Regions from separate parts of the Cytobacillus sp. OWB-43 genome, predicted to be linked through region 1. Evidence: a T-box and tRNA genes for the amino acid it is inferred to sense, from the RefSeq annotation. Region 1 holds a T-box; the other regions hold tRNA genes.
What was found. The T-box of region 1 lies ahead of ileS (isoleucine--tRNA ligase). A T-box ahead of a tRNA ligase gene usually reads a tRNA of that ligase, here a tRNA-Ile.
Positions count from the first base shown of each region.

Region 2: it encodes a tRNA-Ile, which carries the amino acid that the T-box ahead of ileS (isoleucine--tRNA ligase) is inferred to sense. The anticodon was not compared.
Region 3: it encodes a tRNA-Ile, which carries the amino acid that the T-box ahead of ileS (isoleucine--tRNA ligase) is inferred to sense. The anticodon was not compared.

Region 1 covers NZ_JAYEFF010000001.1:421,377-428,179, reverse strand. Annotated here, with positions in the region: gene U9M49_RS02240 (RluA family pseudouridine synthase) at 1-613, opposite strand, end outside; gene lspA (signal peptidase II) at 594-1,079, opposite strand; gene U9M49_RS02230 (hypothetical protein) at 1,168-1,461, opposite strand; gene ileS (isoleucine--tRNA ligase) at 1,797-4,568, opposite strand; T-box leader at 4,666-4,917, opposite strand; gene U9M49_RS02220 (DivIVA domain-containing protein) at 4,992-5,507, opposite strand; gene U9M49_RS02215 (RNA-binding protein) at 5,652-6,428, opposite strand; gene U9M49_RS02210 (YggT family protein) at 6,606-6,803, opposite strand, start outside.
Region 2 covers NZ_JAYEFF010000007.1:176,324-183,126, reverse strand. Annotated here, with positions in the region: tRNA gene U9M49_RS20135 (tRNA-Arg) at 1-32, shown strand, start outside; tRNA gene U9M49_RS20130 (tRNA-Pro) at 41-117, shown strand; tRNA gene U9M49_RS20125 (tRNA-Ala) at 131-206, shown strand; tRNA gene U9M49_RS20120 (tRNA-Met) at 233-306, shown strand; tRNA gene U9M49_RS20115 (tRNA-Ser) at 323-415, shown strand; tRNA gene U9M49_RS20110 (tRNA-Met) at 430-503, shown strand; tRNA gene U9M49_RS20105 (tRNA-Asp) at 507-583, shown strand; tRNA gene U9M49_RS20100 (tRNA-Phe) at 603-678, shown strand; tRNA gene U9M49_RS20095 (tRNA-Tyr) at 692-775, shown strand; tRNA gene U9M49_RS20090 (tRNA-Trp) at 779-852, shown strand; tRNA gene U9M49_RS20085 (tRNA-His) at 859-934, shown strand; tRNA gene U9M49_RS20080 (tRNA-Gln) at 951-1,022, shown strand; tRNA gene U9M49_RS20075 (tRNA-Cys) at 1,027-1,097, shown strand; tRNA gene U9M49_RS20070 (tRNA-Leu) at 1,102-1,183, shown strand; tRNA gene U9M49_RS20065 (tRNA-Gly) at 1,201-1,271, shown strand; tRNA gene U9M49_RS20060 (tRNA-Ile) at 1,279-1,355, shown strand; tRNA gene U9M49_RS20055 (tRNA-Asn) at 1,366-1,440, shown strand; tRNA gene U9M49_RS20050 (tRNA-Arg) at 1,456-1,529, shown strand; gene U9M49_RS20045 (FixH family protein) at 1,833-2,588, shown strand; gene U9M49_RS20040 (DUF4931 domain-containing protein) at 2,785-3,549, shown strand; gene rodA (rod shape-determining protein RodA) at 3,682-4,854, shown strand; gene U9M49_RS20030 (Ger(x)C family spore germination protein) at 4,897-5,967, opposite strand; gene U9M49_RS20025 (GerAB/ArcD/ProY family transporter) at 5,964-6,803, opposite strand, start outside.
Region 3 covers NZ_JAYEFF010000006.1:185,955-192,757, forward strand. Annotated here, with positions in the region: gene glgA (glycogen synthase GlgA) at 1-704, opposite strand, end outside; gene U9M49_RS19005 (sugar phosphate nucleotidyltransferase) at 701-1,729, opposite strand; gene U9M49_RS19010 (glucose-1-phosphate adenylyltransferase) at 1,767-2,909, opposite strand; gene glgB (1,4-alpha-glucan branching enzyme) at 2,902-4,791, opposite strand; tRNA gene U9M49_RS19020 (tRNA-Glu) at 4,971-5,042, opposite strand; tRNA gene U9M49_RS19025 (tRNA-Ser) at 5,046-5,136, opposite strand; tRNA gene U9M49_RS19030 (tRNA-Asn) at 5,140-5,214, opposite strand; tRNA gene U9M49_RS19035 (tRNA-Ile) at 5,225-5,301, opposite strand; tRNA gene U9M49_RS19040 (tRNA-Gly) at 5,309-5,379, opposite strand; tRNA gene U9M49_RS19045 (tRNA-His) at 5,382-5,457, opposite strand; tRNA gene U9M49_RS19050 (tRNA-Phe) at 5,467-5,539, opposite strand; tRNA gene U9M49_RS19055 (tRNA-Asp) at 5,559-5,635, opposite strand; tRNA gene U9M49_RS19060 (tRNA-Met) at 5,639-5,712, opposite strand; tRNA gene U9M49_RS19065 (tRNA-Ser) at 5,726-5,818, opposite strand; tRNA gene U9M49_RS19070 (tRNA-Ile) at 5,825-5,901, opposite strand; tRNA gene U9M49_RS19075 (tRNA-Met) at 5,915-5,991, opposite strand; tRNA gene U9M49_RS19080 (tRNA-Ala) at 6,017-6,092, opposite strand; tRNA gene U9M49_RS19085 (tRNA-Pro) at 6,116-6,192, opposite strand; tRNA gene U9M49_RS19090 (tRNA-Arg) at 6,201-6,274, opposite strand; tRNA gene U9M49_RS19095 (tRNA-Leu) at 6,291-6,379, opposite strand; tRNA gene U9M49_RS19100 (tRNA-Gly) at 6,386-6,460, opposite strand; tRNA gene U9M49_RS19105 (tRNA-Leu) at 6,480-6,564, opposite strand; tRNA gene U9M49_RS19110 (tRNA-Lys) at 6,582-6,657, opposite strand; tRNA gene U9M49_RS19115 (tRNA-Thr) at 6,672-6,747, opposite strand; tRNA gene U9M49_RS19120 (tRNA-Val) at 6,764-6,803, opposite strand, start outside.

The DNA of each region.
Region 1 (6,803 bases):
CACCATCCACAACCGTCATACTTTGACGATCTTTCGTATCTCTGCCAATTGGCGCATCAATTGTGCCATGATCATGATTGACAACGCCGTGAACAATCGCTTTGTATTTTCTCGTCACCGTCTTATTAACTAGTTGCTCTACTAACTTCTCATGGGCAAGATCATTTTTAGCAACCATCAGAAGGCCGGAAGTGTCCTTATCAATGCGATGGACAATACCTGGTCTCATAACCCCATTTATACCTGATAAGTCTTTACAATGTGCCAATAATCCGTTTACCAATGTACCTGTTCCATGTCCAACCGCAGGGTGTACAACCATTCCCCTCGGTTTATTGACAACTAAAACATCACTATCTTCATAGTAAATATCCAAATCCATATCCTCAGCAACTACATCTAATGGCTCTGGATCAGGAATAATAATATCAAGATGGTCTTCATTTACTACTTTATAATTTGTTTTCACTTTATTACCATTGACAAGCACATGTCCTGCTTTTATCCATTCTTGCACTTGTGTTCTTGACCATTCTGCATTCAGATTAGCCAGCACCTTATCAATTCGATCACCCGCTTGATTATCGGTGACATTATGTTCCACTTTGCTCATTTGCTTTCTCCTTTTTCACTTCTCTTTCCTCTCGTATCATCTGTATTAATAACAACACGACACCTACACATAGAGAGGAGTCCGCAACATTAAATATCGGGAAGTTATATCCGAACGGGAAAGTATGAATAAAATCAACCACTTCTTTTCGCCAAAGACGATCAATAAAGTTTCCAATTGCACCACCTAATATAAGTGCTAATGAGAGCTGAAGAAGCCATTTTCCCTTCGCATGTGTTTGCATATAATAAATGATTCCGATGATGACAATAACAGTAATCAAATAAAAGAACCACATTTGACCTTCTAATATTCCCCAGGCTGCACCTGTGTTCCGATGGGAAGTAATATACAGAAAATCTTCAATGACAGTAATACTTTCACCAAGCGTAAAATTCTTGACAATTAACCATTTAGTCCATTGATCAAAAGCAATAATCAATAAAGCGATTATGTAGAAAAACACAAAGGCAACCTCCAATATTCATTTGTATACCTTTGCATTTTAGCATAAACCCATAAAAAACGGTAGCTTTGCTCTTTAAGCGATCGTTTTAATCATATAGGGCTTTACGATAGAACCTTTTAAGAGACTGACAATCGTCCATTGTTTTCAGCGTAGGGATTAATGTTAATAAATCCTCTGGCAAAAACTCACCAGAAATTTCACATGTGCCGAATTGGCCATTTTCATACTTCTCAATTGCCTTTTCAACATCATATAGTTCATCTAATATCATTTCATTTATAAAGGGGTGAAGATTACTTTGCATTAACCTCTCAAGTAACTCTTGTCTCGTATTACGAAGCTCTTCAATTAGTGGAATAACATGTGGTTGATTGTTCAAAAAAATCCCCCTTCATCCTACAAGATTGTTCATAAAGTTATTATGAGCAACTGGCTAATTTTGAACGCCTCTAAAGATTTTACAAGCTGAACAAGTTTTGCAGGTTGAGGAAAATTTTATTAGTTTTTACTCATTATCATGAAGGATTAAAATGGAAAGTGTGAAAAGCCGAGACATTATAAAAACCATGCACTAACGTACTTGCTTTATGGTAAAAATCATTTTTAGCTTTACTTCATTTTCTATCTTCATTAATCCTTTTTATATAATTAGAAAAAGACCCGAACGGTTAGTCCGGGCCAAAAATATGGTAGTACTTTTTAACCTACTGCCACTTAGCTCAAATGGCTATAGTTTTCTTTTACGACAGTAGCACAACGTGGGCAAAGTGTTGAAAATTCATCTACTTCCCCTACTTCTGGTGTGACAGTCCAACAACGTTCACATGTTTCGCCTTCAGCTTTGGAAACTAGGATTGCTACATTGTCAAATTTATGTGCTTCATTTGGTGCTTGTTCTAAGCTGCCTGCCACTTCAAATGCAGAAACGATAAAGAGTTGTGGTAGGCTTTCTGAAATAGAATCAAGTAATGAATTGGTTTCGTTATCGACATACAACGTTACTTTTGCTGTCAATGATTTACCGATTACTTTTTCATTTCGTGCTTCTTCTAGAGCTTTTAGGACATGATTTCTTAATTTCATGAATGCTGTCCATTTTGCCGTTAATTCTTCCGCATTGGCAAAAGTTTCTACTGACGGCATATCAGTCAATTGAACACTCATCTCCTCCACATTTGGAATGTGACGCCAAACTTCATCAGCTGTATGAGAAAGAATCGGTGATACAAGCTTAGTAAGGGCAACTAAGCTATCATAAAGCACTGTTTGAATCGCACGACGATCATGTTGATCTTGCGCTTCAATGTACAATACATCTTTCGCAAAGTCTAAATAGAACGAACTTAAGTCTAATGTGCAGAAATTATTCACAGCATGGTAAATACCTGCAAATTCATAGTTCTCATATGATTGAAGCGATGTTTCGATTAGTTTATTTAACTTCACTAACATAAACTGATCGACTTCACGTAAATCATCATAAGAAACTCGATGTACTGCTGGATCAAAATCAGCTAAGTTTCCTAATAAGAAGCGGAAAGTGTTTCTAATTTTACGGTAAACTTCTGCTACTTGTTTTAAGATTGGATCAGATACTCTTACATCTGCTTGGTAATCAACTGATGCAACCCAAAGTCTTAAAATATCTGCACCTAATTGGTTCATCACTTTTGAAGGTACAATGACATTACCAATTGATTTACTCATTTTTCTACCTTCACCATCTAAAACAAAGCCGTGACTTAAGATGCCTTTATATGGTGCTTTACCAGTTACAGCGACACCTGTTGATAATGATGAGTTAAACCAACCTCTATATTGATCAGATCCTTCTAGATAAAGGTCTGCTGGTCTTTGTAAATCTTCACGTTCTAGCAATACAGCTTGATGCGAAGAACCGGAATCAAACCACACATCCATAATATCAGTTTCTTTTGTAAATACTCCATTTGGGCTACCTGGATGAGTAAATCCTTCAGGCAATAATTCCTTTGCCTCTTTTTCAAACCACACATTAGAACCGTGCTCTCTAAATAGGTTGGATACATGATTAATGGTTTCGTCTGTAATAATCTCTTCTCCATTTTCTGCATAGAAGACAGGAATTGGCACACCCCATGCGCGCTGTCTAGAAATACACCAATCGCCACGATCACGAACCATATTATAAAGCCTTGTTTCGCCCCATGCTGGTGTAAATGTTGTATCATTAATTGCTTGCAATAATTCCTGTCTAAAATCTTTAATTGACGCAAACCATTGAGCCGTTGCACGGAAAATAACTGGTTTTTTTGTGCGCCAATCATGTGGATAAGAATGCTTGATAAAAGAAAGCTTCAATAACGCGCCAACTTCTTCTAATTTTTCAGTGATTGGTTTATTCGCCTTATCATAGAAAAGACCTTCAAAGCCAGGCGCTTCTTCTGTCATTACCCCTTTATCATCTACTGGACATAATACATCTAAACCATATTTAGAGCCGATGTAAAAGTCGTCTTCACCATGTCCTGGAGCCGTATGAACACAACCAGTACCAGCGTCTGTAGTTACATGGTCACCTAGCATAACAAGTGAATCACGGCCATATAATGGATGTTCAGCAGTCACATATTCTAAGTCACTACCTTGAATGGTTTGAACGACCTTAGGATTTTCCCAGCCAATCTCTTCTGATACAGCCGCTAGCAGGTCTTCAGCTACTAAATATTTTTCGTTATCCACTTCAACGACAACATATTTTAGTTTCGGGTGGACAGAAATACCTAAGTTAGCTGGCATTGTCCAAGGAGTAGTTGTCCAAATAACAATACGTACGTCATCAGTTAAAACATCTTTGCCATCTTTCACTTTAAATCCTACATAAATGGAAGCGGATTGCTTATCTTTATATTCAATCTCAGCTTCAGCTAATGCAGACTCAGATGATGGTGACCAGTATACAGGTTTCTTCCCTTTATAGATATAACCTTTCTTCGCCATCTCACCAAAAACTTTGATTTGTTGGGCCTCATAGGCAGGTTTTAATGTAATATAGGGATTTTCCCAATCTCCACGAACACCTAATCGCATGAATTGTTCACGTTGATTTTCGATTTGACCGTACGCATATTCTTCACAAAGCTTACGGAATTCTGCTACCGTCATTTCTTTACGTTTTACACCTTTATTCGTTAACGCTTGTTCAATGGGTAATCCATGCGTATCCCAACCAGGTACATATGGTGCATGGTAACCACTCATTGACTTATAGCGGTTAATGAAGTCTTTTAAAATTTTATTTAACGCATGTCCGATATGAAGATCGCCATTCGCATAAGGAGGACCGTCATGCAGGACAAACAACGGTTGATTTTTCGTGCGCTCAAGCACTTTTGCATAAATATCTTGTTCATTCCATTCTGTTTGCATTTCAGGTTCTCTTTTTGGCAGATTTCCTCTCATTGGGAAATCTGTTTTAGGCATTAATAAAGTATCTTTGTAATCCATAGCTCATTTCCTCCTCAACATACTACATAACATTATGACCAAAGTAGCGTTCATACATAAGGTACTCGGAAAAAACACAAAAAACCCCTCATCCCAAAAAAGGGACGAGAGGTTATATATTCCCGCGGTACCACCCTTGTAGATAGAGAAATTTCCTATCCGCTCAAAAATCAATTCGTAACGTGAACGTCTACGCCTTACTCTAACTTTTTAGCTCAAGTAAGGAACTCAAGGGTGATGTTCAAATTCTTCTCCTTAATATCAGGCTTTCACCTTCCCTGAATCGCTGAAGTGGAAATCCACTCTTTTAAGTAAGATAGAATGCTACTATCCCTGTCATCGTTTTATCATGTTTTTTCTAGATTATATGCGATAGGATACAACTTCGTCAAGTCGTCGTTCATCTTAAAAGATAAAAGTATCTTATACTCTAGACTCTTCTTCTTTTGTAGACTTTAATTCTGTTGTATCTAGCTCATATTCCATTAAGTGGTCCCAGTCATCATTCTGAAGCATATCTAATTGAGCTTCAATTAACATTTTAAAACGATTTCTAAATACTTTCGATTGCTTTTTCAAATCTTCTATATCTAGCGCAATCTTCCTTGCTTTAGATAATGATTCATTCACAATCCTATCGGCGTTTTTCTCCGCTTCCCGAATAATTAACTTTGCCTCTTTCTGTGCGTTTCGCTTCACTTCTTCGCCAGCTTCTTGCGCAACAACAATCGACTTATTTAACGTCTCTTCAATCGTATTAAAATGTCCGACTCTTTCATTTAAGTCGTTTAAACGCTCTTCTAATTCCTTCTTCTCACGAATAATGATTTCATAGTCTTTAATCACTTGATCTAAAAACTCATTTACTTCATCTTCATCATATCCACGAAAACCTTTGCTGAACTCTTTGTTATGAATATCTAATGGTGTTAATGGCATAAGGCCACCTCCTAGATCAGTTGGTCAAATTATGTACATTTGTTAACATGTAATTCGACAGTTTCTTGCAGATTCCTGCATAAAATTCGATACACTTTCAATTTTATATCGGTAAAACACTATAATCATTATAGCTAAAAAAGATTATTTTTGTATACCGACAACTACTTTCCATTTTTCTTTCTTCGTTTTTCCCTCTATCGCAATAACCTTACAGCGCCCATAGCCTCTTACTGAAATTGTATCACTCTCACGGCAATCGAATGCTACATTTTCTTTCATTGCCCAATTTACTTTTACTTTTTTTGCAGAAATGAGTTGTTGCGCCTTTTGTCTAGAAAAATTATAAATCGATGCAATAAGCGTATCAAGTCTTAAGGATGACATTGTAAAAACTTTTTCTTGCCACTGCTCTTTTGCATCGATAACAGATGAAAATGGCTTTTCTTCAAGTTGAACAGAAGCTTTCCCAACAGATTCTAATTGCATAGAAATATAAGAGGATACTTCCTTAGAGACAATTACTTGTATCGTATGACCTTCAAACAAAATATCTCCAAATTTACTTCTTTTCAATCCGAGTGACATCAGGCTTCCAAGTACTTGGGGATGCTCGATTAATACGAATTTATGCGGATAATTTACTTGGTATAACTCTAAGCGAAAATCGTCCATTTCCGGTATAAAATAATCAGGAAAAATAAGCGCGCGTTTTCTTTCAGCGTTTCTATGTCCACCGTCAAATTGGACGCGCACATCACTTTGAGAACCAATGATGGTGTGTAAAATATCTTGTTCCCTTGGATCGAGAAAATCTGTAAGCTTAGGCGCATACGTTTGTTCAACCGTTTGTCGCCAACTTAACACTTGATCAATAAACTCTCTCTCTTCCATACGAAAATGTTGATATATATTTGACATTAGCTTACTCCTTTAAAACTGGTTAGGCAAGAAATGCCTAATTTCTCGCTTACCCCTATGTTTACAATTGTATAATAGTATAACATTTATTTTTTTATTTGTTTTACAACTGTCTTAGAATCCGATGATTTGTTATTGATAAAAACAAAATACGAGCTAAGCATTAGCTCGTATTTTTTACATCATCCAAAAAAATATTTGTCTTATTCCGGATGTAGCTAAATTTAATACTAATATCGCTACAATCGGCGAAATATCTAACATCCCACCAATTGGCGGAATGACACGTCTAAATGGTTCAAGAAATGGTTCACAAATTTTTGTTAACATTTGCCCAATACTAGATTCTCTTGCATTCGGAAACCATGACATGAG
Region 2 (6,803 bases), on a different contig from region 1:
AAAGGTTAGGGGTTCGACTCCTCTCGGGCGCGTTTTATTTCGGGAAGTAGCTCAGCTTGGTAGAGCACTTGGTTTGGGACCAAGGGGTCGCAGGTTCGAATCCTGTCTTCCCGACCACGAATACTTTTTAGGGGCCTTAGCTCAGCTGGGAGAGCGCCTGCTTTGCACGCAGGAGGTCAGCGGTTCGATCCCGCTAGGCTCCACCAATTTAATTTTTAACAATATATTTTATGGCGGTGTAGCTCAGCTGGCTAGAGCGTACGGTTCATACCCGTGAGGTCGGGGGTTCGATCCCCTCCGCCGCTATTGCTTTTTTATTAATGGAGGAATACCCAAGTCTGGCTGAAGGGATCGGTCTTGAAAACCGACAGGGGTGTTAAAGCCCGCGGGGGTTCGAATCCCTCTTCCTCCGCCATTAATATTTATTATCGCGGGGTGGAGCAGTCCGGTAGCTCGTCGGGCTCATAACCCGAAGGTCGCAGGTTCAAATCCTGCCCCCGCAATCTGGTCCGGTAGTTCAGTTGGTTAGAATGCCTGCCTGTCACGCAGGAGGTCGCGGGTTCGAGTCCCGTCCGGACCGCCATTTACATATTTATTATTTTGGCTCAGTAGCTCAGTCGGTAGAGCAAAGGACTGAAAATCCTTGTGTCGGCGGTTCGATTCCGTCCTGAGCCACCATTTAGTCTTTTTTGGAGGGGTAGCGAAGTGGCTAAACGCGGCGGACTGTAAATCCGCTCCTTCGGGTTCGGCAGTTCGAATCTGCCCCCCTCCACCATCTAGGGGTATAGTTTAATGGTAAAACGAAGGTCTCCAAAACCTTTGATGTGGGTTCGATTCCTACTACCCCTGCCAATTATGGCGGTTGTGGCGAAGTGGTTAACGCATCGGATTGTGGTTCCGACATTCGTGGGTTCGATTCCCATCAGCCGCCCCATTTTTAAACATTTTATTGGGCTATAGCCAAGTGGTAAGGCAACGGATTTTGATTCCGTCATTCGTAGGTTCGAACCCTACTAGCCCAGTTATGGCAGCATAGCCAAGTGGTAAGGCAGAGGTCTGCAAAACCTTTATCCCCGGTTCAAATCCGGGTGTTGCCTTTATGCCGGTGTGGCGGAATTGGCAGACGCGCACGACTCAAAATCGTGTTCCTTCGGGAGTGTCGGTTCGACCCCGACCACCGGTATGTTGAAGTTCTTAAATGCGGGTGTAGTTTAGTGGTAAAACCTCAGCCTTCCAAGCTGATGATGAGGGTTCGATTCCCTTCACCCGCTTAAATAGGGGCCTATAGCTCAGCTGGTTAGAGCGCACGCCTGATAAGCGTGAGGTCGATGGTTCGAGTCCATTTAGGCCCACCATTTATATTATTCCGCAGTAGCTCAGTGGTAGAGCATTCGGCTGTTAACCGAACGGTCGTAGGTTCGAATCCTACCTGCGGAGCCATACATATTTTAGTTTGCGCCTTTAGCTCAGCTGGATAGAGCAACAGCCTTCTAAGCTGTGGGTCAGAGGTTCGAATCCTCTAAGGCGCGTCAAAGCTCTTAAATCTTCTATAAGGTTTATGAGCTTTTTTTGTATGATTAATTTTAAATTAAGCTTCTAGGCATCTAGTTGAAAGCTTTGTAGATAAGTACAAAAAAAAAGCTTCCATGAAAGGAAGCTAAAAAGGGGGATTTACACTTGTAATAGAAGTTTCTCCAAATAAATCTTTTTTTATACCTATATTTTCTTTATTTTACATATTTCTCTCATTAACAAATTATTTCACTTTTCTAACACATATTATTAGTAATATAGATGAGAAAGATTAGATGTTTAAGAAAGAGGGGCTTTTTATGAAGAAGTGGATATCAACCTTTTCTGTAATTATGATTATTTTTCTTGCTGCTTGTGGAAATGCAGAGAATGATGCAAACTCTAGTGGTGGGGAAGGATCAGTTCCTGCTGCAATCGATGCCAGTATCTCGATACCAAGTCAGATTAAAAGGAACGAAGAAGTACGCTTGGAAGTTACTGTTACTCAGGGAGACGAGTCTGTGGAAGATGCAGATGAAGTAAAATTTGAATTGTGGGAAGATGGGAAAAAGGATAATGGTGAATTAATAGAAGCAGAACACGAGAATGATGGCAAGTACGTTGCATCCTATACATTTGAAAAAGATGCTATCTATCATATTCAGTCACATGTCACCGCAAGAAGTATGCACACTATGCCTAAAGTTAAAGTGGCGGTAGGCAGTGCTGAAATAGATAACGAAGAAGAAAATCAAGGCCACAGCGCACATGAGCATGATGGAAATGTAGCGATACATATAAGTCCTACTGCTGATATTAAGACGAATGAGGAAACTCCATTTGATATTCATATTACTAAAGAAGAACAAGGACTTGAAGAGGCAAATGTGAGGTTAGAAATCGTTCAGTCAATTGATGATCATCAGGTGGCATGGGTAGATGCAGTAGAGGAAACTAGTGGGATGTATACAGCAACACATGCATTTACTGATAATGGAACATACAAGATTGTCGTTCATGTAGAAAATGATGAAGGATTACATGAACATAGTGAATTTGAGGTCATAGTAAATTAACAGTAGAAAAAAGATATTTGCATATGCAAATATCTTTTTTATCTTATTTAATAATGTACTTTTGTTTTCATGTTACGCAAGTGAAGTTGCCTTTAATATTGATGAATTTTATACTAATCATAATCAAACTTTCACACTATAAAGAAGAAGCCCTTTATAATAGAAGTAAGTAATTGAAATCAGGAGAGAATAACAAATGACAAATACTCATTTATTTTTTAATACAAGCATTGGTAAACAGAAACCTAATAGTATAAGGAATAAAGAACAAGTGTGTCCGTTCTGTCAGAGAGAACAATTGACGAAGATTATTGCGGAGGATGGTCCAATCATTTGGTTGGAGAATAAATATCCCGTATTAGAAAATGCTCATCAAACGGTCTTAATCGAGACAGATCAGTGTGACACGGAACTTTCACAGTATGATGACAACCATTTAGTCAGATTGATTACATTTGGTTTAGACAATTGGTTAAGTATGGAGAAAAGTGATAAATATAAATCTGTGATTTTTTTCAAGAATCATGGTCCTCATTCAGGTGGAAGCATTGCTCATCCTCATATGCAAATTGTAGGTTTATATGATGTCGTATATCAAAATAAGGTGCAGGCTGACGATTTTGTAGGAGAGTTAATTGATCAACATGGTGATACTGAATTTTCTTTATCTAATAAACCACGTATTGGTTTTTATGAATTTAATGTTAAATTAGGACAGAAAAAGGATATCGCAGCGTTTGCTAAATATATTCAAATGGCAACCAAATATATTTTGAGGGATTTTCCTTTTACATGTAACAGCTATAATCTATTCTTTTACCATTTCGAGAATGAAATATTTGCAAAAATTGTCCCTCGATATGTAACAAGCCCTCTTTTTATCGGATATTTCTTGCCACAAGTACCTAATAACATCATGTGGATGGTGAAGGATATTCAAAGTAAATATGTACAATTATAATATGCATTTTTTCTTTGTTACAAAAAAGAAATATACGTAGCTGTTGTGATTTTCATCTAAAAAAAATATAATGAAGTATTGTACACAGATTATTTTTAATGAAGAGCCTTTGTTTCATAAGGAGATTGATTAATGACTTCTAAACGAACGACAACATCGAGAATTGATTATACTTTAGTTCTTATTTTATTTTTATTGTTTTTAGTGAGCTGTATTTCTATATATAGTGCACAAACGACTGAACAATACGGTGAGAATTTTTTACTAAAACAAATTGTATGGTATGTAGTGGGAATAGGGATTATATTAGCAGTCATTACATTAGATGCTGAACAATTAAAGAAAATTTCTTGGTATGCTTACGGTTTTGGACTATTGCTACTTGGGTTTCTTGTTGTCGCACCTGAAAGTATTGCTCCTGTAATTAATGGAGCGAAATCATGGATACGGCTGCCTGGTCTTGGACAAATACAGCCTGCTGAGTTAGTAAAGGTTTTTCTCATATTAGCTTTAGCCAGGGTCATCGATGACCATCATCAAAAGACACAATTAAAAACTGTGAAAACAGATTTTTTCCTATTATTTAAAATGCTAATTGTTACTGGGTTCCCTTTGTTACTCATCATGCAACAACCAGATTTGGGGACTTCCTTGGTAATTTTAGCGATTTTGCTCGGAATGGTTTTTATCTCAGGTATCACTTGGAAAATACTTGCGCCTATTGTAAGTGTAGGTGTAACTTTAGTTGTTGGTATTTTTTATTTTGTATTGTGGCATCCAGAGTTGTTGGAGAAATATTTGGGAGTAAAGGAATACCAATTGGGGCGAATTTATTCTTGGATCGATCCTTATAATTATCAAAGTTCTACAGGTTTTCAACTAACGCGCTCCTTACTTGCAATCGGTTCTGGTGAGACAACAGGAAAGGGCTACGGCACAAGAGAAGTTTACTTACCAGAAAGTCACACAGATTTTATTTTTAGTATCATAGGAGAAGAGTTCGGTTTTATTGGGGCAAGTGTGGTTGTTAGTTTATTTTTCTTATTGATTTATCATTTGACTAAAATAGGTATTAGTACGAGAACGCCATTCTATACATATGTTTGTGTAGGGGTAATTAGTTTAATAACTTTCCATGTCTTTCAAAATATCGGAATGACAATTGGTGTTTTACCGATTACAGGAATCCCACTACCGTTCATTAGTTATGGAGGAAGCTCACTAATGGGCAATATGCTCGCTATGGGGCTAATTTTTTCAATTGGATTTCATAGTAAACGGTACATGTTTTCCAGATCTTCGTAGGAAAAAGAAACCCGAGAATTTTAAATTCTCGGGTTAATGCTGTTAGATAGATGCACCAGTATCCAGTATAATTACCTTCGCATCAACTTTAATGTTTAAGTCAGGATATCCCTTTTTCCATTCTTTATAATCAAAATTGCGTATTTTTGTGCTATAAACCTTACCTATTCCGATTGGATCGGCATTATCTTCTTGAAATGACTGAATAAGCGCTGAACATTCATTTTTTATTTTCTTATTGATAAAATTCGTTATCTCTTTTATTTTTTTATCATCCAAATTATTTCCTGAATATTCTTTTATATTACCTTGGACCTTAATTTTAATGGTGATGTTTGTTGGATCCTTTTTATCTAATTTATATTTATGGTTGGAATGTATACTTTTAATAGCCACTTTTTGACCATCCGGCAAGTCGATAGAGAAATCACCTCTACTATAACGATCAACGAGTAATTTAAAATAAAATAATTTATCACTAGGAAGAATTTTATATGCAGCATGATCTTTGAATAATGATATGCCGGCTAGTTCTATTTCTTGCTCATTGATTTTTTTGATATGTGGTAAGAAGATATCCTTCCCTTCTTGATAAAAATCTCTCATAAATAAGGTTAAGTTCGTTTTAGGTAAATCTCCATAGTCAACATTGTGTTCAATTAAGTCAGAAATAAAAGTTCCATTCCCTTGAGGGCCATATTCACCTGTTAAAATTTCCTCCGTACTACTATCAGTGGTTGCAAAGTAGATTCGTTTTCCAATTGAAGCATCTCGTTGATAGGCGTCCACATAAACAGTTAATCCACGTTCGGCAATGGCAATATTATATAATGTAAGCCTTAAACCACCGACTACAATTGGATTGGGTGATTGCCGGTTTGCTTTATACAGTGTCTCTCTCCTGAGATCACCGGTTGTTGTAACAGTTTTGTTCTCTACACTCATTTCTTTGTTGAATACTTCCATAAGAAAGGTTGTCTTTAACAAATGCTCATCACTCGTATCAGGGTCAAAGCCAGTTGCGACTGCGATATTGAGTTCATCTATTATTCTTTTTTGTACACATCCAGTAAGTATAAACAGGCAGCAAATGATACATATCCATTTTTTCATGTTTTCTTCACCTTCTTTATAATGAGGGATAAACAGTACAAAAAGGGAATATAAACAAATACAAAAGCAACAGACACCAGTTCAACCACTTGATTAAACCTTTCAATATCTAAGCCCTTCTCAAAAAAAGTAACGATAATAACAGAGATGACTGAAATCAGTATGGAACCTTTTCTTTGCTTTAATTTAGTGGCTCTTTTAAGTAACCTTGAAGCAATCCAAAGGGAGAGACATATATTCGGTAGTAGTATTAAACACCAATTGGCAACCCCAATATACTCAAAGCGTTCAACAAATGGAAATTGCACCATTTGCCACATAGAAAGTGTAGCCCAAATCGTATTTTCTAATTGCTTTTTTGAGAAATAAGCAAAAGCAATTATCGCTAATATCGTATAAAAAATTGTCGTGGTGGCTACTCCGATATGTGCCCATTTTTTCGATTTCTGCGGTTGGTTAATAAAAGGATAGATAAATAAAATTGCTTCAAATCCAACAGAAGTTAGTGACATATGATAGGAAGCTTGTAATAATTCGGTGATTTTATGTTGCCAAATCGGTAATAAGTGGGTGAAGTCAGCGTACTTTAGCGTAAAGGTGAATGTGAATACTAAATAGGCTGGTAAAATGGTTCCAAAAAAACAAACACCCACAACTGTCCTAAGTCCACCGTATACAATATATATTGATAGAAGTAAGAACAATACCGAAAACGCAAAATTATTTATATCTGGAAACATCCATATTTGAATAACTTCGATAAAATTCAATATAAAGGAAAGAAGGTAAGTGATATAAAATAAAACAAAGGCGAAGCTTGCCACTTTACTAATGAA
Region 3 (6,803 bases), on a different contig from region 1:
AACAAACCATTTAATCCCTCACCAAAATAATCTGTTAGAATCTCATCTCTATACGTAGGACTTACAGTTGTTATTTGATCAGCTGCTACTATGGCACCTTTCATAAAATTAATACAATCATAATACTTTAATTGATCTTCACGATAATACTCAAACCCCAACCCAAACAAATCATGAATGGCCTCTTTAGGGAAGACACCTTGAAAGTGTAGATTATGAATCGTAAAGACTGTTTTAATCAATTCATACCCACTTCTTTTTTGATAATGAACTCTTAATAAAAAAGGAATCATGCCTGTATGCCAATCATGGCAATGAATAATATCAGGATAATAGTCGAGCTGTGCCAGTGCTTCTAATACAGCTCTATTAAAATAAGCAAATCGCTCACCATCATCATCGTAACCATATAATTGTTCTCTCTTAAAATAGTATTCATTATCTACAAAATAAAAAGTAATATCATTTAACTCGAGCACTTCAATTCCACAATATTGATTGCGCCAGCCAACAGCGACTACGAATTCGGCTATCTTTTTTGTCTTATTCTTATATAAGGCAGGGATGTTCCCATACTTCGGTAATATTATTCTTACTTCCGTCCCTTGTTTCGTTAATTCCTTCGGTAACGAACCTGCGACATCTGCTAATCCACCTGATTTAATAAAAGGGACACATTCTGAGACGGCAAATAATACTTTCACGAATTCATCAACGCTCCTTGAATTGACCCTTTTTTAACAACAAAAGGGACCGATTGTGTGCCTGTTAAGTAGGTTCCTTCTTCTACTTTCACATCTTTATCTAAAATAACAGAATCTAATACACATCCCTCTTGAATCTCACATTTCTGCATAATCACACAGTTTCTTACTATCGTATTTTTACCGACTTTTACACCCCTAGCAATAATACTATTTTCTACTTTTCCTTCTATTTGGCAACCGTTGGCCACAATAGAATTCTTTACTTCACAACCATTTAGATATCTTGTTGGCGGTTCATCTTTTACTTTTGTATAAATTGGAAAATCTCTTAAAAATAAATTTCTCCAGACATCGGGGGTTAGTAGTTCCATGCTCGCTTGAAAATAAGATTGGACAGAATCGATAGTTACTGCCTCCCCCTTATATTCATAATGACAAATTGTGTAAGGCTGATGGATATCAGCCATAATATCACTTATACATGTATAACCTGTTTGTCTCCGAGTTTGAATCATATCTATTAGAAGATCTTTTTTGACCAAATACATTTCTAAAGGTTGATTTAGCTGTTGAATTGACGTAATATCACAGCCAGATTGAATATGTCGCTGTAAAACTGGTGAGAAATCAATATTACAAACGGTATAGCAATTAGCAATTAATGCATAATCTTGTGAACTACGATAAAAATAATCAATGTTAGCGACAAAATGATTAAATGAACCAATCCCACTATTTGAACTATCAATCATCGGTGATGGGAAGAAGAAAAGACCATCTCTTTTTCTATCTAGATCCCAGTTCTTCCCCGATCCTAGATGATCCATCAAAGATCGGTATTGATATTTCGGAAAAATCGCCACACTCTCTATTCCTGAATTGACCATATTAGAGAGAATAAAATCTATTAGTCTATATCTTCCAGCAAAAGGAACAGCAGCTAAAGAACGATGAAGGGTTAACTCATCCAGTCCCTTATGATAAGTTGTCGCATCAATGACTCCTAATAAACGATTATTCAATCAATATCCCCCCAGTAAAAATCATACAGTTCTACATTTATGCAAAATGACAAATACTTTCTGGCGTGATTAACAATGCTTCACTTGTTTCTTTTCTTTCTTTAATTACTGTCCCATCTGGTATAACTATATTAGATGGGACAATGACTTTTTCTAATATGACATTCTTACCAATCCTTGTATTTGGCATAACTACTGACTCTTTAATAACAGACCCTTTATCAATCGCTACACCTTGAAAGAGAACTGATTTGATTACCTCGCCTTCAATCGTACATCCTTCATTTACTAAAGATTGTTTGACCTTTGCTTGTGGAGAAATATATTGTGGAGGATGGTTAGGATTAACTGAGTAAATTCTCCAGTCTTGATCAAAAAGATTTAACTCACAATTGTCATCTAATAAATCCATATTAGCTTCCCATAGACTTTGAACTGTACCAACGTCTTTCCAATAACCATTAAAAGGATAGGCATAAAGTTTCTTATTTAACTTCAACATCTCAGGAATAATATCTTTTCCAAAATCATGGCTTGAGTCCTTATTTTGATTATCCTTTTGTAAAAACTCATTTAGTACTGACCATTTAAAGATATAAATGCCCATTGATGCTAAATTATTCTTTGCTTGCTCAGGTTTTTCTTCAAAATCTTCTATTCTCATATCTAAAGAAGTATTCATAATACCAAAACGATTTGTTTCATGCCACGGGACCTCTATAACAGAGATTGTCGCATCAGCTCCTTTACTAATATGGTAATCTAGCATTAAGTCATAGTTCATTTTGTAAATATGGTCACCTGATAAAATTAATACATATTCGGGGTTATGTTGCTCTAAATAATTGATATTCTGATAGATAGCACTTGCCGTACCTGTATACCATTTGACTTCAGAAGATTCACTGTATGGGGGAAGTACTGTCACACCGCCATTTCTTCTATCCAAATCCCAAGCGCTTCCTATGCCAATATATGAATTGAGTATTAGCGGTTGATATTGTGTTAGTACACCGACTGTATCGATGCCTGAATTTGTACAATTACTAAGTGTAAAATCGATGATGCGGTATTTACCTCCAAAAGGTACAGCTGGTTTAGCAAGCTCCTTCGTCAAAGAATTAAGGCGGCTTCCTTTGCCTCCAGCAAGCAACATCGCTACACATTTCTTGTTAGCCATTTACAACATCACTCCTTTTTCTTTTTCTAACAGGACGTAAAACTGAAATACCGAATGGTGGTATCGTCATTTCGATGCTGTATGGTTTTCCATGATAGGATAGTTTTTTTGTATTTAATACACGTTTATTAATACAATGGGAGCCACCAAATTCATTATTATCACTATTAAACACTTCTCTATAACTCCCATTTTTAGGAACACCCATTCGAAAATTCATATATACTTGAGGGGAAAAGTTACATACAACAATTAATATTTCTTGTTCTTCTACTCCTTTACGAATAAATGAAAAAATGGATTGCTGATGGTTATTAGCATCAATCCACTCAAAACCTTCTGATCTGTGGTCCCATTCATATAATGATTTAGATCTCTTATATAACTTTATTAACTTCTTCACATAATGATTCGTTTTTGCATGCATTTCATACTGAAGTAAGTGCCAATCCAACTCAGCTTCATCTTTCCACTCGGCAAATTGTCCTAGCTCAAACCCCATAAATAACAGCTTTTTACCTGGATGTGTCATCATAAAACCTAAGAGCAAACGATATTGGGCAAATTTTTGCCAATAATCTCCTGGCATCTTGTCTAGCAGGGATTTCTTCCCATGGACAACCTCATCATGTGATAACGGTAAGAGAAAATTTTCGGAGTATGCATACATTAATGAAAAAGTCATTTTATTATGGTGGTATTGCCGTTCATGTGGGGCTTTCTCCATATAAGATAATACATCATTCATCCACCCCATATTCCATTTATAACTGAAACCTAATCCGCCATAGTGAACAGGAGCCGTTACTTGGGGCCAATCTGTAGAATCCTCTGCCATCATCAAGATAGAAGGATCATAAGCAAAAACAGCCTTATTTAATTTCTGTAAAAATTGAATACCAAATGGATTTTCCCTATTCTCGTTATTAGGCCAAAAAATGATATTTGATACTGCATCAATTCTAAATCCATCGACATGGTATTTTTCCATCCAAAAAATAGCATTGGATATGAGGAAACTATGAACCTCTGTTTTACTTAAATTAAAATTAGCTGTACCCCAAACAAAATTTTCCCTATCAGCTTCTGTTTCGTATTCATAAACATATTCACCATCTAAACAATATAGCCCATGTTGATCTTTACAGAAATGTCCTGGTACCCAATCTAAAATAACACCAATATTATTTTGATGACATTGATCAATAAAAAACATTAAATCTTTTGGTTCACCATATCTACTAGTAGCCGAATAATAGCCTGTTCCTTGATACCCCCATGAACGATCATAAGGGTGTTCAATTATAGGCATCAATTCAATATGTGTAAAACCATGCTCCTTTACGTAAGGAATGATTTCTTCTGCTAGTTCACTGTATGTCAATAAAAGGCCATTCCTCTTTTTCCATGTACCTAAGTGCATCTCATATATCATCATAGGTTCTGAAAATGCTTTCCTTTGTTGTTTTTCCTTTTGCCAGCCTTGGTCCTTCCATTTGTAACCTTCTAAGGAATAAACAATCGAAGCAGTACTAGGCCGTAATTCTGAACAAAAAGCAAAAGGATCAGCCTTTAAAAAAGTTTGTTCATCCTTGTTCTTAATTGCATATTTATAAATTTCTCCTGTTAAATCTCCATCTAGCTGAATTCTCCATATCCCCTCTTTATTTACTTTATCTAATGAAAAACCTTCGCCATTCCAATGATTAAAAGAACCAACTAATGATATTGAGGTGGCATGTGGAGCATAGATAGTAAAGGAAGTAACCCAATTATCTCCTTCTTTATGACGGTGTGATCCAAACAGTTCGTATGCCTTAAATAAGCTTCCTTCATGAAACAAGTGCATTTCGAATTCAGTGGGGTATGCAGTTGTATTCATCTTAATTCATTCCACTCCTTGTATTACATTACTCTTTCTTAAATAATTCGTCTTAAGTATAAAAATCCCTTGTTATTTTTCAAATTATTTTGACATCTAATGACAGATAATATAACATCCAAAAAGTGTTAGCCACATAAAAAAGAAGCTGTCAACTTATGTTGACAGCTTCTTTTTTATGACCCCTACGGGATTCGAACCCGTGTTACCGCCGTGAAAGGGCGGTGTCTTAACCGCTTGACCAAGGGGCCAACTGGCGGAGAAGGAGGGATTTGAACCCTCGCGCCGGTTGCCCGACCTACACCCTTAGCAGGGGCGCCTCTTCAGCCACTTGAGTACTTCTCCATATGGCTCCGCAGGTAGGATTCGAACCTACGACCGTTCGGTTAACAGCCGAATGCTCTACCACTGAGCTACTGCGGAATAATATAAATGGTGGGCCTAAATGGACTCGAACCATCGACCTCACGCTTATCAGGCGTGCGCTCTAACCAGCTGAGCTATAGGCCCCTATTTAAGCGGGTGAAGGGAATCGAACCCTCATCATCAGCTTGGAAGGCTGAGGTTTTACCACTAAACTACACCCGCAATGGGGCGGCTGATGGGAATCGAACCCACGAATGTCGGAACCACAATCCGATGCGTTAACCACTTCGCCACAACCGCCATAAAAGATGGCTCAGGACGGAATCGAACCGCCGACACAAGGATTTTCAGTCCTTTGCTCTACCGACTGAGCTACTGAGCCAAAATAATAAATATGTAAATGGCGGTCCGGACGGGACTCGAACCCGCGACCTCCTGCGTGACAGGCAGGCATTCTAACCAACTGAACTACCGGACCAGATTGCGGGGGCAGGATTTGAACCTGCGACCTTCGGGTTATGAGCCCGACGAGCTACCGGACTGCTCCACCCCGCGATAATAATATGAATGGCGGAGGAAGAGGGATTCGAACCCCCGCGGGCTTTAACACCCCTGTCGGTTTTCAAGACCGATCCCTTCAGCCAGACTTGGGTATTCCTCCGAATAATGGTGGACCTTGTAGGACTCGAACCTACGACCGGACGGTTATGAGCCGTCTGCTCTAACCAGCTGAGCTAAAGGTCCATCATTCTATCTATGGTAGCGGCGGAGGGGATCGAACCCCCGACCTCACGGGTATGAACCGTACGCTCTAGCCAGCTGAGCTACACCGCCATAGAATATATTGTATAAAATTAATTGGTGGAGCCTAGCGGGATCGAACCGCTGACCTCCTGCGTGCAAAGCAGGCGCTCTCCCAGCTGAGCTAAGGCCCCTAAAAATATATATGTATATCTAGTGGTCGGGAAGACAGGATTCGAACCTGCGACCCCTTGGTCCCAAACCAAGTGCTCTACCAAGCTGAGCTACTTCCCGATACAAAACGCGCCCGAGAGGAGTCGAACCCCTAACCTTTTGATCCGTAGTCAAACGCTCTATCCAATTGAGCTACGGGCGCTTAATTTTAAAAAGAATGGTGCCGAGGACCGGAATCGAACCGGTACGGTAGTCACCTACCGCAGGATTTTAAGTCCTGTGCGTCTGCCAGTTCCGCCACCCCGGCACATATTGGAGCGGAAGACGGGATTCGAACCCGCGACCCTCACCTTGGCAAGGTGATGTTCTACCACTGAACTACTTCCGCAAATATTTAAAATGAAAAATGGTGCGGGTGAAGGGAGTCGAACCCCCACGCCTTGCGGCGCCAGATCCTAAGTCTGGTGCGTCTGCCAATTCCGCCACACCCGCATATTAAAATGATCAAATGGTGAGCCATGAAGGACTCGAACCTTCGACCCTCTGATTAAAAGTCAGATGCTCTACCAACTGAGCTAATGGCTCGTACAAAGCACGAGTGGTGCCGGCCAGAGGACTTGAACCCCCAACCTACTGATTACAAGTCAGTTGCTCTACCAATTGAGCTAGGCCGGCAAATACACACAAAAAATGGTGGAGGATGACGGGATCGAACCGCCGACCCTCTGCTT